Regions from separate parts of the Modestobacter sp. KNN46-3 genome, predicted to be linked through region 2. Evidence: riboswitches for the same ligand, from Rfam matches in the RefSeq annotation. Region 2 holds a riboswitch; each other region holds the start of a gene.
What was found. A riboswitch is a leader RNA that binds a small molecule or an ion and turns the genes downstream of it on or off. The one in region 2 is predicted to bind thiamine pyrophosphate.

Region 1 (5,122 bases), on a different contig from region 2:
CACCCGGCGGCTGGCCGACCGGAACAGGCTGGCCCGCGACCTGCACGACACCATCGGTCATGCGCTGACCGCCAGCCTGCTGCAGGCCACCGCCGCCCGCCGCACCCTGACGCCCGTCGGCGAGCGGCCGCTGCAGGCCGACTTCGCGCGCCAGGCGCTGGGGCACATCGAGACGAACACCCGGACCGCGCTCGCGGAGCTCGACCGGGTGCTCACCGTGCTCCGTGCCGAGGACGGCGGCCGTGACCCCGCCCCGTTCGCCGCGCCGTCGCTGGACGACCTCGAGGACCTGCTTGCCGGACTCCGCGACGGCGGCCTGCCCGTCGAGCTCGTGGTGGGCGGCGACGTCGACGACGTGCCCGCCGGTGTCCAGGAGCTGGCCTACCGGGTGGTCCAGGAGGGGACGACGAACGTGCTGCGGCACGCGGGCACCCCGCGGACGGTCGCCGAGGTCGTCCGCAGCGGGGACACCCTCGTCGTCCGCGTGTGCAACGAACCGGTCTCCCAGCACGACGGCCGCCCGGGCCCCGGCGGCGGCCGCGGGTTGGCCGGCCTACGGGAGCGGGCGACCGCCGTCGGCGGCACGCTCACCGCCGGACGGACGCCGGCCGGCGGGTTCGACCTGTGTGTCACCCTGCCGCTGTCGGGTGCGGCGTGACCGCCCTGCGGCTGCTGCTCGTGGACGACGACGTGCTCGTCCGCTCCGGGCTGCGGGTGATCCTGGAGAGCGAGCCCGACCTGGCCGTCGTGGGCGATGCCGGCACCGGCCGGGAGGCGCTGGCCGTCGCGGCCGACACCGATCCGGACGTCGTCCTCATGGACGTCCGGATGCCCGACATGGACGGCATCGCGGCGACCGCGGAGCTGGTCGCCCGTGACCCGCAGCGCCCCCGCGTGCTGGTCCTGACCACGTTCGAGGACGACGACTACCTGTTCCGTTCGCTGCAGGCCGGGGCGAGCGGCTTCGCGCTGAAGCGGTCGGAGCCGGACTCGCTCGTCGACGCCATCCGGGTCGTCGCCCGGGGGACGACCCTGGTGCTCCCGGACCTGACCCGGCGGCTCATCGCCTCGCACGCGCCCTCCCGCGCCCGAGGGCCGGCCGCACTGCCGGAGCTGACCGGCCGCGAGGCCGACGTGCTGCGGCTGGTGGCGGGCGGGCTGTCCAACGCCGAGATCGCCACCGAGCTGTTCCTCAGCCGCGAGACGGTGAAGACGCACGTCAGCAGCGTGCTGCTCAAGCTCCGTGCGCGGGACCGCACTCAGGCGGTCATCGCTGCCTACGAGAGCGGCTTCATGACCGGCTGATCGCCCCCCGTCGTCCGATCCCCGACCGCGCCGGGTCAGGGCTGGGCAGGAGCACCCGCTTGGGCCTAGGGTCCGTGTCGACCCGCGGGAGCCTCGCGTACCGAGGCTGAGAGGGCGGCAGGACCGGCCGCTGACCGTTCGCACCTGATCCGGTTAACACCGGCGTAGGGAGGAACCCCTGATGACGGACGTCCAGCACCGGCCACAGACCGAGGGCACCGAGTTCCCCGGCTCCCGCAAGACCCACCTGCAGGGCAGCCGCCCGGACCTGCGGGTCCCGATGCGCGAGGTGCAGCTGTCCACCGGCGACAGCGTGGTGCTCTACGACACCTCGGGCCCGTACACCGACCCGGCGGTGCACACCGACATCCGGGCCGGGCTGCCCCGGCACCGGGAGGACTGGATCACCGAGCGCGCCGACACGGAGAGCTACGAGGGCCGCGCGGTGCAGCCGGTGGACAACGGGCGCCGCCCGGGTGACACCCGGGACCTGGACAGCGTCTTCGCTGCCGCCCACCGTCCCCGCCGCGGCCTGCCGGGGACGACGGTCACCCAGCTCGCCTACGCCCGCCGCGGCCAGGTCACCCCCGAGATGGAGTTCGTGGCGCTGCGGGAGGGGGTCTCCGTCGAGCACGTCCGCAGCGAGATCGCCCGCGGCCGCGCGGTGCTGCCGGCCAACGTGAACCACCCGGAGTCCGAGCCGATGGCGATCGGCCGCAACCTGCTCGTCAAGATCAACGCCAACATCGGCAACAGTGCGGTCGCCTCCTCCATCGAGGAGGAGGTGGACAAGATGACCTGGGCCACCCGCTGGGGCGCCGACACCGTCATGGACCTCTCGACCGGCCGCAACATCCACACCACCCGGGAGTGGATCATCCGCAACAGCGCCGTCCCGATCGGCACCGTGCCCATCTACCAGGCGCTGGAGAAGGTGAACGGCAAGGCCGAGGACCTGTCCTGGGAGGCCTACCGGGACACGCTCGTGGAGCAGTTCGAACAGGGCGTCGACTACGTCACCGTGCACGCCGGGGTGCTGCTGCGCTACGTCCCGCTGGCGGCGAACCGGAAGACCGGCATCGTGTCCCGCGGCGGCTCGATCATGGCGGCCTGGTGCCTGGCCCACCACCAGGAGAACTTCCTCTACACGCACTTCCGCGAGATGTGCGAACTGATGGCCGCCTACGACGTCACCTTCTCCCTCGGCGACGGCCTCCGCCCCGGGTGCATCGCCGACGCCAACGACGAGGCCCAGTTCAGCGAGCTGCGCACGTTGGGTGAGCTGACCCGGATCGCCTGGGAACACGATGTCCAGGTGATGGTCGAGGGTCCGGGGCACGTGCCGATGAACAAGATCAAGGAGAACATGGACCTCCAGTTGGAGGTCTGCGACGAGGCGCCGTTCTACACCCTGGGCCCGCTGACCACCGACATCGCGCCGGGCTACGACCACATCACCAGCGCCATCGGCGCGGCGATGATCGGCTGGTACGGCACCGCGATGCTCTGCTACGTCACCCCCAAGGAGCACCTGGGGCTGCCGGACCGGGACGACGTCAAGGACGGCGTCATCACCTACAAGATTGCCGCCCACGCCGCGGACCTGGCCAAGGGGCACCCCGGGGCGCAGGCCTGGGACGACGCACTGTCCGACGCGCGGTTCGAGTTCCGCTGGACCGACCAGTTCAACCTCTCCCTTGACCCGACGACGGCCCGCGACTTCCACGACGAGACGCTGCCGGCCGGTGCGGCCAAGACCGCGCACTTCTGCTCGATGTGCGGCCCGCACTTCTGCTCCATGCGGATCAGCCAGGACGTGCGGGCCTACGCCGCGGCCAAGGGCGTCGCCGCGGACGAGGCGCTCCAGCTGGGGATGGCGGAGAAGTCCGCCGAGTTTATGGACGAAGGCGCCCGGGTCTACCTCCCCGTCGTCGACCTGTCGGAGGCCGTCACCTCGACCACACCCACGGACGACTGACGCGGCCGCCCGCGGACCACTGCGTCCGCGGGCGGCCGTCAGTCGATCTCGCCCGTGCGTGCGTCAGCCGGGAGCTCGGCGATCGCAGCCGCACAGCGCTGCGACTGCCGGTGCAGGGCCGCGGTGAGCTCCGGAGGCCCGTCGAGCACTGTGAAGTCGGCGTCGACCGAGGTGAGCATCCACACCAGGGTGGTGGGGTCGTCGGCGCCGACGGTGAACAGGCAGCTGGCAGCATCGACGGCCGTCACCACCCCCATGCCCGGCCAGACCTTGTCGGCGACCGCCGCCGCCGGCTCGTGCAGCCGCACCGTCGCCCGGTACGGCCAGGTCCGGGCCGACAGCTGACGGGACAGCCAGGCGACGACGTCACCGTCCGGCGGCTCCCGCGGGGTGAACCGCGAGCCGTTGGGCGACCGCGGGGACATCCGGTCGGCACGGAAGCTGCGCCAGTCGCGGCGGTCGGGGTCCCAGGCGACCAGGTACCAGCTCCGGCCGAAGCTGACGAGGCGGTGCGGCTCGACGGTCCGGGTCGTCTGCCCGGTTCGCGGACTGCTGTAGTCGAACCGCAGGCACTCGTGGCGGCGGATGGCGTCCGCGATCGCCACGAGCGTCTCGGCGGTCACCTGCGGGCCGGGGGCGGTGCCGGCCCGGACGGTGGCTTCCTGGAGCGACCGCACCCGGTGGCGCAGCCGGGCGGGCAGCACCTGCTCGAGCTTCTGCAGAGCCCGCAGCGCCGCTTCCTCCACCCCGGCGACCGAGCTCGCGGCGGCCGTCCGCAGCCCGACGACGACGGCGACCGCCTCGTCGTCGTCGAGGAGCAACGGCGGGAGAGCCGCCCCCGCACCGAGCCGGTACCCGGCCGTGCCCTGGATCGCGTGCACCGGGTAGCCGAGCTCACGCAGCCGCTCAACGTCCCTCCGGACGGTGCGCGTGCTGACCTCCAGCCGCTGGGCGAGATCGGCGCCGGACCACTCGGAGTGGGCCTGCAGGAGCGCCAGCAGCCGGAGCAGCCGAGCGGATGTCTCGAGCACGCCCTCGAGGATGCCAGTTCCTTAGGAACCGTCCTGTCCTAGGTGGCCCCTAACGTCCCCGGCGTGACGACCCCCCGGCTGGACATCCGCCCCTTCGGCATCGCCATCCCACAGGAGCAGGTCGACGACCTCTCCGCGCGGCTGGCGGCCACTCGCTGGCCCGGCGACCTCCCCGGTGTGGGCTGGAGCCGCGGCGTCCCCCAGGCCTACCTGCAGGAGCTCACCGCCTACTGGCGTGACCACTTCGACTGGCGGGCCGCCGAAGCGCGGCTCAACGTACTGCCGCAGTTCGTCACCGAGGTCGACGGGCAGCGGCTGCACTTCATCCACGTCCGCTCTCCAGAACCGGACGCGACCCCGCTGCTCCTGCTGCACGGCTGGCCGAGCACGGTGGCTGACTTCCTCGACGTCGTCGGTCCCCTGTCGGACCCCCGGTCGCATGGCATGGACCCGGCCGACGCCTTCACCCTGGTGATCCCGTCGCTGCCCGGTTTCGGGTTCTCGACGCCGCTGGCCGGCCCGGGGATGAACGCCGAGCGGACCGCACGGGTCCTGGCGACGCTCATGGCCGACCTCGGCCACGACCGCTACGGCGTGCAGGGCGGGGACACGGGGTCGTTCGTCGCAGCGGAGCTCGGGCAGGTGGCATCCGACCGGGTGATCGGTGTCCACCTCAACGCCGCGATCACCTTCCCCGCCGACGACGGCGAGGTGGACACCCTCTCCGGGGATGATCGGGAGCGTTGGAAGCGCATGCAGTCCTACAACGACGGCTACCTGCAGATCCAGTCGAAGTCGCCGCAGACGC
Region 2 (5,122 bases):
GTGGCCATCGAGAGCAGGAACGCCGCGGTGGTCGGCGGCAGCACCAGGACGGCGATCGCCGCCGTGGACAGTGCCGAACCGAGCAGCAGCGAGGGACGGCGACCCCAGCTGTCCGCCAGCCGCCCGGCGCGCAGCAGCCCGACCGCCTGCGCCACCGACCCCGCGAGCAGGCCGGCGCCGGCCCAGGCCACCGTCTTGCCCAGCTCCTCGGTCACGTACAGCGGCACGAGGGAGTTGCGGACGCCGAACAGCACCCAGCCCACGCCCAGGTTGGCCACCAGCGCCGCGACGTAGGCCCGGGACCGCAGCGCCGCGCGCAGCCCGCCACCATCGGCGCCCGCGGGGGGCACGGCCACGGCCGAGGGGCCACCGCCGCGCACCTGGTCAGCCGCGGGGTCCGGGTCGGCCGCGGCTCCCGCGACCGGGGGCAGCGCGGCCGGGCGCAGCAGGACCAGCGCGACCACCCCCGCGACCAGCAGGAAGCCGCCGTAGACGAAGAACGGCAGCCGCGGGGAGACCTCGGCGAGGAACCCGCCGGCCGCCGGGCCGGCGATGCCGCCGAGGATGAAACCGCCCTGGTAGGTGGCCGCAGCCCGGCCGCGCTGGGCCGCCGGTGCCGTGCGCAGCAGCAGCGAGAGGGCGGCCACGGTGAACATCGCGCTGCCGATCCCGCCGGCCGCGCGCAGGGCGACGAAGAGCGGGAAGTTGCCGGCCAGGGCGGCCGCGGCGGTGGCGACCGCGACGATCGCCAGCCCGGCGGCGAGCACGGCGCGCTCGCCGATCCGCTCGACGAGGGAGCCCCCGGCGAAGGCGGAGACGAACCGGAAGAAGGCGAACGCGCTGACGGCGAACCCGACGGCGGTGGTGCCGACCCCGTAGTCGCGGACGAACAGCGGGATCGCCGGGGCGACGATGCCGAAGCCGAGGGCGACGACGAAGGCGACGATCGCCAGGACGCCGACCTCGCGGGGGAGGGGGGCGTCCTTGCTGCGATGTCGCACGAGCGCCGATCCTCACACGCGGCCCGGGACACCGCTGCGGGGCGTCAGGGGGTGAGCACGAGCCGCCCTGCGACGTCCCCCCTGCGCAGCCGGTCCAGCGCCTCGTTCACCTGGGTCAGCGGCAGCGTGCCCGCCACCGGCGGCGCCAGCTGCCCGGCCGCGGCCAGCGCCACCGCCTGCTCCAGCTCGGCCAGCGTGTTGCCCACGCTGGCGATGACCCGCTGCTCGGCGACCACCATCCCCAGCGGGCTCACCGTCAGTGCGTCGGCGCTGTACCCGACCAGCACCAGCCGCCCGCGGCGACCGAGCACCGCCGTCGCCAGCTCGAGGGTCGCCGTCACCCCGGCGAGCTCCACGACGACGTCGGCGCCCTGCCCGCCGGACAGCCGGGCCACGGTGCCGGCGAGTTCGGCGGGGGAGACCGCGGCCACCGCTCCGGCGGACCGGGCAGCCGACCGGCGGGCGTCGTCCCGGCTGACGGCCACGACCACGCCGCCGCGTCGTCGGGCCTCCTGCACCGCGGCCAGCCCGACCCCGCCCGCGCCGAGCACGACGACCACGTCACCGGGCTCGACCGCGGCCTCGGTGAGCGCGTGCACCGCGGTCGTGCCCGCGCAGCACAGCGGTGCGGCAGCCTCGAACGGCAGTTCGTCGGGCAGCCGGACCAGGCAGTGCGCCGGCACCACCAGCTGCTCGGCGAAGGCGCCGTCCGCGGCGAAGGCCAGCACCCCGCGCGGGGTGAGGCACAGGTTCTGCCGACCGCGCAGGCACCAGCGGCAGCTGCCGCAGAAGAGGTAGTAGTAGACGGCGACCCGGTCGCCCTCGGCCCAGCCGGTGACGGCCGACCCGACCGCGTCGACCGTGCCCGCGGCCTCGTGGCCCAGCGTCATCGGCGTCCGGGACGGCGCGTACAGGCCGTCGGTGAAGTGCAGTTCGGTGCCGCAGACCCCGGCCGCGCGCACCCGCACCCGCACCTCGTCGGGGGCGGGTTCGGGCACCGGGACGTCGTCCAGGGCCAGGGGTCGGCCAGGTGCGTGGAAACGGGCAGCGAGCATCGAGCAGCTCCCTCCGCCGGCATGAACCGGATCAGGTGTGGACGGTCGGCGGTGGTCGTCCGCCTTCTCAGCCCGCGCCCGGGCTCCCGTGTGCGCCGCTGAAGCTACCGCAGCGGGGCGACCGGCTCGACCCGGCGCAGGAACGACCGGATCGCCAGGTGGTGGGAGAGCTGCTCGCGGTGCGCCTCGCACGCCGTCCAGGTCTTCTCCCGGTCGGGGGTGTGCACCTTCGGGTTGTTCCACACCAGGACGACGGTCGCCGGCTCCCGGCAGCCCTTCGCCGAACAGATCACGCCGGCGTCCCCGGCCGGCCCTGCGTCCTCGGTCATGGGCCGAGTCTGAGCCGACGCACAGGAAACCGTCAGCAGGGGGTGCGAGGGTCGGTCCGGCCGCACCCCCTGACCCCGGGTGCGGCCACCAGCCCCCGCGGCCGGAAAGGAGGTCGCGGTGGGTGCACCCGGCCCGGGGGGCGGGTAGGGCGAGGTGCATGACCGACACCAAGCCCCTCGCCCTCGTCACCGGCGCCTCCAGCGGGATCGGGTTCGAGCTCGCCAAGCAGTTCGCCCAGCACGGCTTCGACCTGGTGATCGACGCCGAGGACCCGACGATCGACACGGCGGCCGCGAAGCTGCGCGCCGAGGGCGCCGAGGTGACCGCCGTCCAGGCCGACCTGCGCACCCCCGGCGGGATCGAACAGCTGTGGACCCGGGTGCAGGGCCTCGGCCGCCCGCTGGACGCCGCCGCGCTCAACGCCGGTGTCGGCCGTGGCGGTGCGTTCGTCGACACCGACTGGGCCGACGACCTGGAGGTCATGCAGCTCAACGTGGTCTCCACCGCCGCGCTGCTGAAGCTGGTCCTCGTGCAGATGACCGGTCGCAACGCGGGCCGGGTGCTGGTGACCTCCTCGATCGCGGCGACCATGCCCGGCGCGTACCAGCCGGTCTACAACGCCTCGAAGTCCTTCGTCCAGTCGCTGACCGAGGCCGTGCAGCAGGAGCTCAAGGACTCCGCCGTCACGATCACCGCGCTGATGCCCGGCCCCACGGACACCGAGTTCTTCGCCCGGGCCGACCTGGAGGACACCGCCATCGGCCAGGGCCCCAAGGACGACCCGGCGGAGGTCGCCGCGCAGGGCTTCGAGGCGCTGATGGCCGGGGAGGAGAAGGTGCTCGCCGCCTCGCTGAGGACCAAGGTGCAGGGCGCGGCCAACAAGGTGCTCCCCGACTCGCTCAAGAGCTCCGCGCACGAGGCGATGGCGAAGCCGCGCGACTGACCCGCTCCGACGACGCCCCTCCCGGTCCGCGGGCAGGGGCGTCGTCGGCGTCCCGGGCGACGCCGGCTTCCGGTGAGTGGTCGGCTCCGCTGCACCGAGCCGGGGCAGAGCTGGCAGAGTCGGGGCATGGACGACGTCGTCATCTGTTCCCCGGTCCGCACTCCCGTCGGTCGCTTCGGCGGGGTCTTCGCCGGTCTGTCCGCCAACGAGCTCGCCGCCACCGCGCTGCGGGGCCTGGTGGAGCGGACCGGGCTGGGGGAGGGCGAGGTCGACGACGTCATCCTCGGCAACTGCAGCCCCAGCGGTGAGAACCCGGCGATCGGCCGGATCGCCGCCCTGGACGCCGGCCTGGGCGTGCAGGTCCCCGGCCTGCAGATCGACCGGCGCTGCGGATCCGGCCTGCAGGCCGTCATCTACGCCGCGATGCAGGTGGCGGCCGGCGCCGGCAAGGTCGTCGTCGCCGGTGGGGTGGAGTCGATGAGCAACGTCGAGCACTACGCACTGGGGCTGCGCAGCGGGGCCAAGGGCGACGGCGTCATGCTGCACGACCGGCTGGCGCGGGCCCGGGAGACCGCCGGTGGCCTCCACCACCCCGTGCCCGGCGGCATGCTGGAGACCGCGGAGAACGTCCGTCGTGAGTACTCGGTCGACCGACTGGAGCAGGACGCCTGGGCGTTGCGCTCCCAGCAGGCCGCCGGCGCGGCCATCCGCGAGGGGCGGTTCGCCGACGAGATCATCGGCGTCGAGGTGCCCGGGACCCGCAAGACGCCGGCGCGCACGGTCACCGAGGACGAGCACCCCCGCCCGGACACGACGATGGAGGACCTGGCCGGCCTGCGCCCGGTCATGGGCCGGGTCGACCCGGAGGCGACGGTGACGGCCGGCAACGCCTCCGGCCAGAACGACGGCGCCGCCGTCTGCGTGGTGACCACCCGCGCCGAGGCCGACCGCCGTGGCTGGCAGCCCTTCGTGCGGCTGACCGGCTGGGCCGTGGCGGGCGTGCCGCCGGAGACCATGGGCATCGGCCCGGTCCCGGCGACGGCCAAGGTGCTGGAGCAGACCGGGCTGACCCTGGCCGACATGGACCTCATCGAGCTCAACGAGGCGTTCGCCAGCCAGGTGCTGGCCTGCCTGGGGGAGTGGGGCCTGGGCGCGGACGACCGCAACCGGGTCAACGTCAACGGGTCCGGCATCTCCCTGGGGCACCCGGTGGGGGCGACCGGCGCCCGGATCCTGGCCACGCTCGCCCACGAGATGCGCCGCCGCGAGGCGCGCTACGGCCTGGAGACGATGTGCATCGGCGGTGGGCAGGGGCTCGCCGCGGTGTTCGAGCGGGTCGTCTGACCCCAGCCGCAGGTCTCGATCGGGCAACGAGGCAGACCACCGGTTCGTTAGGTAAGGCTGCCCTCAGGTAGAACAACACCATGTTGCTCTCCCGGTCGCTCGCGCGACGCACGTTCACCAGCTCCGTGGCCCTCCCCGTCCTCGCGGTCGCCGTCCTGGCCGGCTGCTCGTCGGAGTCCGACGAGCAGCCGGCCGAGGCCGCCGCCGGCTCGGCAGCCGAGGCCGCCTTCCCGGTCACCATCGAGCACGCCTACGGGACGACGACGATCCCGGAGGAGCCCGAGCGGGTGGTCTCCCTCGGCTACACCGAGCAGGACGCGATCCTCGCCTTCGGTGTCGTCCCGGTCGCCGTCCGCTACGCATTCGGCCCCGAGGACGACGTCTTCTTCCCCTGGGCCGACGAGGCGGCCGGCGACGCCGACCCGGAGATCCTGCCGCGGGCGGAGGTC
Region 3 (5,122 bases), on a different contig from region 2:
ACGAAGACCCCGGCGGAGGTGAGGCCGGACAGGGTGTCCCCGACCCGGGTCAGCCAGCTGGTGTCGGCCCGGGAGGCCGTCGCCCGGCGGGTGTACCGGCGGACGGCGGTGCCGCTCCACTCCTCCGCCGGCCGCGCCTGCAGCGGGGTCGTCGCCGCCGTGGCTCAGCCCTCCTGCAACGCCGCGACGGCGTGCTCCGGCGCGACCACCGGGCACTCGTCCTCACCGATCACCAGGGCGTGGTCGGCGAGGGTGCCGATGAACGTCGGGTCGTGGCTGGCGAACAGCACCGCGCCGCCGGCGTCCACCAGTGCCGCGAGCCGGTCGGCCAGCGCCCGGCGCATCGCGGTGTCCAGTCGGCGTTCCGGCTCGTCGAGCACCAGCAGGTCGGCCGGTCGCACCAGCGCCCCGGCCAGCGCCAGCCGCCGGCGCTGACCGGAGGAGAGCGCCGAGGGCAGCGCGCCGGCCCGGTCGGTCAGCCCGAAGGCGGCCAGCTCCGCCTCGACGACCTCCTCGGCGTCGATGACCCCGTGGGCGCGGGCGGTGAGCAGCAGGTGCTCCGCACCGGTCAGCGACGGGAAGAACGCGTCGTCGTCCAGCACCCCGGCGACCGCCCGGCGGAAGCCGGCGTCCCGCTCGTCGACCGGGCCGTCGGCGAAACGCACCGTCCCGGTCAGCGGCGGGAGCAGGCCGACCATCGTCTGCAGCACGGTGGACTTGCCCGCGCCGTTCGGGCCGACCAGCGCGATCGCCGTCCCGGGCACGACCGACACCGTCACCGGGGCGCACACCGGCTCGTCGCCGTAGCCGACCGACAGCTGCTCGGCGGCCAGCAGGGCCATCAGCCGGGCTCCGCACCACCGCGCCACGCGGCGTCGAAGAAGCCGATCTCCAGCTCCATGGCCCGGCGGTAGGCGCGCCGCACCGCGGGGGTGTCGGCCGCCGTGTCGTCCAGCAGCCCTTCCAGCGTCGCCGCCAGCTCCTCGAAGGCCGGGTCGGCGTAGGTGGTGACCCACTCGGTGTACGGGGTGGCGGGCCGGCCGGCCAGCGACTGCCCGAGGTGGGCGTACAGCCGCATGCACGGCGTCATCGCCGCACAGGTCAGCCCTGCCCCGCCCAGGGCCGCCGTGGCGAGCAGGAACTCGGTGTAGGCCAGCGTGGCCGGCAGCGGCTCGACCAGGGTCAGGTCGATGCCCCAGCGCGCCGCGTAGCCCTCGTGCAGCCGCAGCTCCTCGCGGACGCCGGCGAGCAGATCGGCGAAGACGTCCAGGGCCGCCCGGTCGGGGCTGTACGCGGCGCCGAGCGCGTAGGCGCGGGCGAAGGACTCGAGGAAGAACGCGTCCTGGGCGACATAGCCGGCGAACCGCTCGCTCGGCAGGGTCCCGTCGGCGATGCCCTGCACGAACGGGTGCGCCAGCGCGACGGCGGCGAGGTCGGCGTTCTCGGCCCGGAGCCCGGCGGCGAGGCTCATGCCGACTGCACCGACGCGTCCCCGACTGCCATGTCCCAGAAGGCCACCTCGGCGGCGACGACGTCGAGGAAGACCGCGTCCCTGCCCCCGCCGACCGCGTCGGCCGCCGCCTCGAGGCCGGCGACGTAACCGGCGAAGCCCGGCACGGTCCAGTGCTCGACGAACTCGCGGTAGGCCGGGGCCCCGGGCAGCGCGGTGGTCCAGGCGTCGAGGTACGTGCGCTCGATGGTCCACAGCGCCGTCAGCGCGACCGGCACCTCGGCGGCGTCCAGCCGCTGCAGCAGCTCGGCGTAGGCCGTGGTGGCGGGCAGCGCGGGGGCGGTGAGGACCAGGCCGCGGTCGGCCGCCTGCTCCTCGAACCAGGCCAGCTCCTCGACCAGCGCGACCAGGCCCCCGGCCAGCACCGCCTGCGCGGGCCGCGGTGCGCGGGCCAGCAGCCGGGCCTGGAAGCGCAGCAGGTCGGCGACGAAGCGCGCGTCCTGCACCAGCCAGGTGTCGAAGGCGCCGGCGGGCAGCGACCCGTCACGCACCGCGGTCAGGAACGGGTGCGCGGTGGCCCCGCGCCAGATCTCGGGATGGCGTTGCAGCAGCTCGGCGACCGGCACGGCGCGGACTCTACGAGGTGGCGTTGCACACGGTGGTTATGGTGGCCCCGTCATGGCGTCGAGCCATGTGCGGGAGCTCGGAGGACCGGGCTGAGAGGGCGGCTGACGCGCCGCCGACCGCTGGAACCTGACCGGGTAATGCCGGCGTAGGGAGCCCGTGTTGAGCACGTCCGGAACCGTCCACACCAGCGCGTCCCACGGGGACGCACCACTGACCCTGACCGAGCCGCCGGCCCGCACGCTGGGCTTCCGCGAGTCCGCGGGCCTGTGGGGCAACCTGGGCATCAGCCTGCTGCTGCCGGTGGCCGCCGTCTACGTCGTCCTGCCCGGGCAGCCGCTGTCGGTCACGCTCGGCGCGATCGTCGTCGGCGCGGTGATCGGCGCCTCGCTGCTGGGGCTGGCCGCCGCCGCCGGTGCCCGCGAGGGGGTGCCGGGGATGGTGCTGCTGCGCGGCCTCCTCGGCCGGCGGGCCTCCTACCTGCCGACCGCGCTGAACCTGGTGCAGTGCATCGGCTGGGCCACCTTCGAGATCGTGATCATCGCCGAGGCGGCGTCCCGGGTGCTGGACGCGCCACGCTGGCCGTTCGTGCTGGTCGCCGGCGTGCTGGCCACCGCGATGGCGCTGCGGCCATTGGGTGTGGTCCGGGTGCTGTCCCGGTACGCGGTGTGGGCGGCGCTGGCCGCGATCGCCTACCTGTTCGTCGAGGTGCTGTCCGAGCCGCGGGCGGCCCTGGACGGCGGCGGCGCCGCGTCGTTCTGGACGGCGACCGACATCGTGATCGCCCTGCCGATCTCCTGGTTCCCGCTCGCCGCCGACTACACCCGGCACGTGCGCAGCGGCCGGGTCGCCGGCACCAGCGCCGCCCTGGGCTACGGCCTGGCCACCGTCGCGATGTTCACCCTCGGTGTGCTGGCGCTGGCGGCCTACGGCAGCTCCGGGCTGGACGTCATCGACGCGCTGCTGGCCGTGCCGCTGGGGGCGTTGGCGGTGCTGGTGCTCATCACGGTGGAACTCGACGAGGCGTTCGCGAACGTCTACTCCACGGCCGTGTCGGCGCAGAACGTGGTGGCCCGGCTGGACCGCCGGCTGCTCGCGCTGGGCGTCGGTGCCACCGCCACCCTGCTCGCGCTGAGCTTCGACATCGTCGCCTACGAGCCGTTCCTCTTCCTGATCGGCGCGGTTTTCGTGCCGCTGATCGGCGTCTTCCTGGTCGCCTACGCGCTGAGCGCCCCCGGCCGGTGGGACACCTCGGACACCGCCCCGGCCCGGCTGGTGTACCTGCTGCCGTGGCTGGCCGGGTTCGTCGCCTACCAGCTGACCCTGCCGACCTTCTTCTCCGGCGTCGGCGCCGGCTGGACCACCTGGTGGACCGCGCGGCAGGCCGACCTGGGCATCGACCCGGCCAACGGCTGGTCGGCCTCGCTGATCAGCCTGGCCGTGGCGGCGTCCCTCACCGCGGTGATCGCGCTGCTCGGCGCCCGCCGCGGGCGGCAACGGGCATGACCTCCCCGCTGGGCCAGCTGCACGTGCTCACCGACGCCGACGGCGGACCGGCCGCGCTGGCCGCGATCGCCGCCGCGGTGGCCGCCGGTGCGCCGGTGGTGCAGGTGCGGGCGAAGGGCTGCAGCGACCGGGTGCTGCACGACTTCGCCCGGGCCGTGGTCGAGCTCTGCCGGTCCGCGGGCACGACGTGCCTGGTCAACGACCGGGTGGACGTCGCCCTCGCCGTCGGCGCCGACGGGACACACCTCGGCGCCGGCGACCTCCCGCTCGCCGCCGCCCGGCGGGTCGCCGGGCCGGGGCACCTCCTCGGCGGCACGGCGCGCGACCCGGAGCTGGCCCGGCAGCTGGTGGCCGAGGGGGCGGACTACCTGGGCGTCGGCCCGGCCTTCGCCACCACCACCAAGACGGGGCTCCCCGACCCGATCGGGGTCGCCGGGGTCGGCGCCGTGGCCGCCGCGGTGCCGGTGCCGGTGATCGCCATCGGCGGGGTCACCGCGGCGCGGGTCGGCGAGCTGCTGGCCGCTGGCGCGACCGGGGTCGCGGTGGTCGGTGCGGTCACCGCCGCCGCTGACCCGGGAGCCGCGACGGCGGAGCTGCTGCGGGCACTGGCGGACGCCCGGTGATCGACGTGGCGGTGGCCGGCGGTGGGCTGATCGGGCTGTCGGTGGCCTGGCGGGCGGCGCAGCGCGGCCTGTCGGTCGCCGTCGTCGACGACGCCCCCGGCGCCGGCGCCTCGGCGGCCGCCGCCGGGATGCTCGCGCCGGTCACCGAGGCCGCCTACGGGGAGGAGGCGCTCCTGCGGCTGTGCCTGGCCTCCCTGCAGCGCTACCCGGCGTTCGCCGCCGAGGTCGAGGCGGCCAGCGGGCTGCCGGTCGGGCTGCGCACCGTCGGCACCCTGGTGGTCGGCTTCGACGCCGACGACGTGCGGGCGCTGGACGCGCTGCACGGCTACCAGCAGGAGCTGGGGCTGGCCGTCGAGCGGCTGACCCCGCGGGACACCCGCCGCCGGGAGCCCGCGCTCACCCCCCGCCTGCGCGGTGGGCTGGCCGTCGAGGGCGACCACTCGGTCGACGGCCGGGCGCTGCACCGAGCGCTGACCGCAGCCGCCGAGGCCGCCGGGGTGCGTCTCGTGCCCGACCGGGTGGCCGGTGTGCAGGTCACCGGCGGGCGGGCCACCGGGCTGCAGCTGGCCGGCGGCGAGGAGCTGGCCGCCGGCACCGTCGTCCTGGCCCTGGGTGCGCACAGCAACACGCTCCCCGGGGTGCCGCCGCTGCCGATCCGGCCGGTCAAGGGGCAGATCCTGCGGATGGCCGGGGCGGCGGGGCTGCTCACCGGCACGGTGCGCGCGCTCGTCCGCAGCCGGCACGTCTACCTGGTGCCCTACGGCGAGGACGGGTTGATCGTGGGGGCCACCACCGAGGACCGTGGCTTCGACGCCACCGTCACCGCCGGCGGGGTGCACGACCTGCTGCACGACGCGATCGAGGTGGTGCCCGGGGTGACCGAGCTGGAACTGGTCGAGACCCTCGCCCGCTGGCGGCC

Region 1: linked by a shared signal. The riboswitch ahead of thiC (phosphomethylpyrimidine synthase ThiC) and the one ahead of G5C62_RS05815 (alcohol dehydrogenase catalytic domain-containing protein) in region 2 are both predicted to bind thiamine pyrophosphate.
Region 3: linked by a shared signal. The riboswitch ahead of G5C62_RS08030 (cytosine permease) and the one ahead of G5C62_RS05815 (alcohol dehydrogenase catalytic domain-containing protein) in region 2 are both predicted to bind thiamine pyrophosphate.

Annotation. Positions count from the first base shown of each region.
Region 1 is NZ_JAAKGN010000001.1:68,359-73,480, forward strand. It holds gene G5C62_RS00360 (sensor histidine kinase) at 1-658, shown strand, start outside; gene G5C62_RS00365 (response regulator transcription factor) at 655-1,305, shown strand; TPP riboswitch at 1,380-1,493, shown strand; gene thiC (phosphomethylpyrimidine synthase ThiC) at 1,487-3,283, shown strand; gene G5C62_RS00375 (YafY family protein) at 3,322-4,314, opposite strand; gene G5C62_RS00380 (epoxide hydrolase family protein) at 4,378-5,122, shown strand, end outside.
Region 2 is NZ_JAAKGN010000014.1:29,834-34,955, forward strand. It holds gene G5C62_RS05810 (MFS transporter) at 1-1,001, opposite strand, end outside; gene G5C62_RS05815 (alcohol dehydrogenase catalytic domain-containing protein) at 1,046-2,056, opposite strand; TPP riboswitch at 2,047-2,156, opposite strand; gene G5C62_RS05820 (hypothetical protein) at 2,161-2,385, opposite strand; gene G5C62_RS05825 (SDR family oxidoreductase) at 2,544-3,329, shown strand; gene G5C62_RS05830 (acetyl-CoA C-acetyltransferase) at 3,456-4,673, shown strand; gene G5C62_RS05835 (iron-siderophore ABC transporter substrate-binding protein) at 4,754-5,122, shown strand, end outside.
Region 3 is NZ_JAAKGN010000024.1:23,972-29,093, reverse strand. It holds gene G5C62_RS08050 (DUF6297 family protein) at 1-2, opposite strand, end outside; gene G5C62_RS08045 (ABC transporter ATP-binding protein) at 165-842, opposite strand; gene G5C62_RS08040 (TenA family protein) at 842-1,471, opposite strand; gene G5C62_RS08035 (TenA family transcriptional regulator) at 1,468-2,076, opposite strand; TPP riboswitch at 2,136-2,246, shown strand; gene G5C62_RS08030 (cytosine permease) at 2,237-3,580, shown strand; gene thiE (thiamine phosphate synthase) at 3,577-4,203, shown strand; gene thiO (glycine oxidase ThiO) at 4,200-5,122, shown strand, end outside.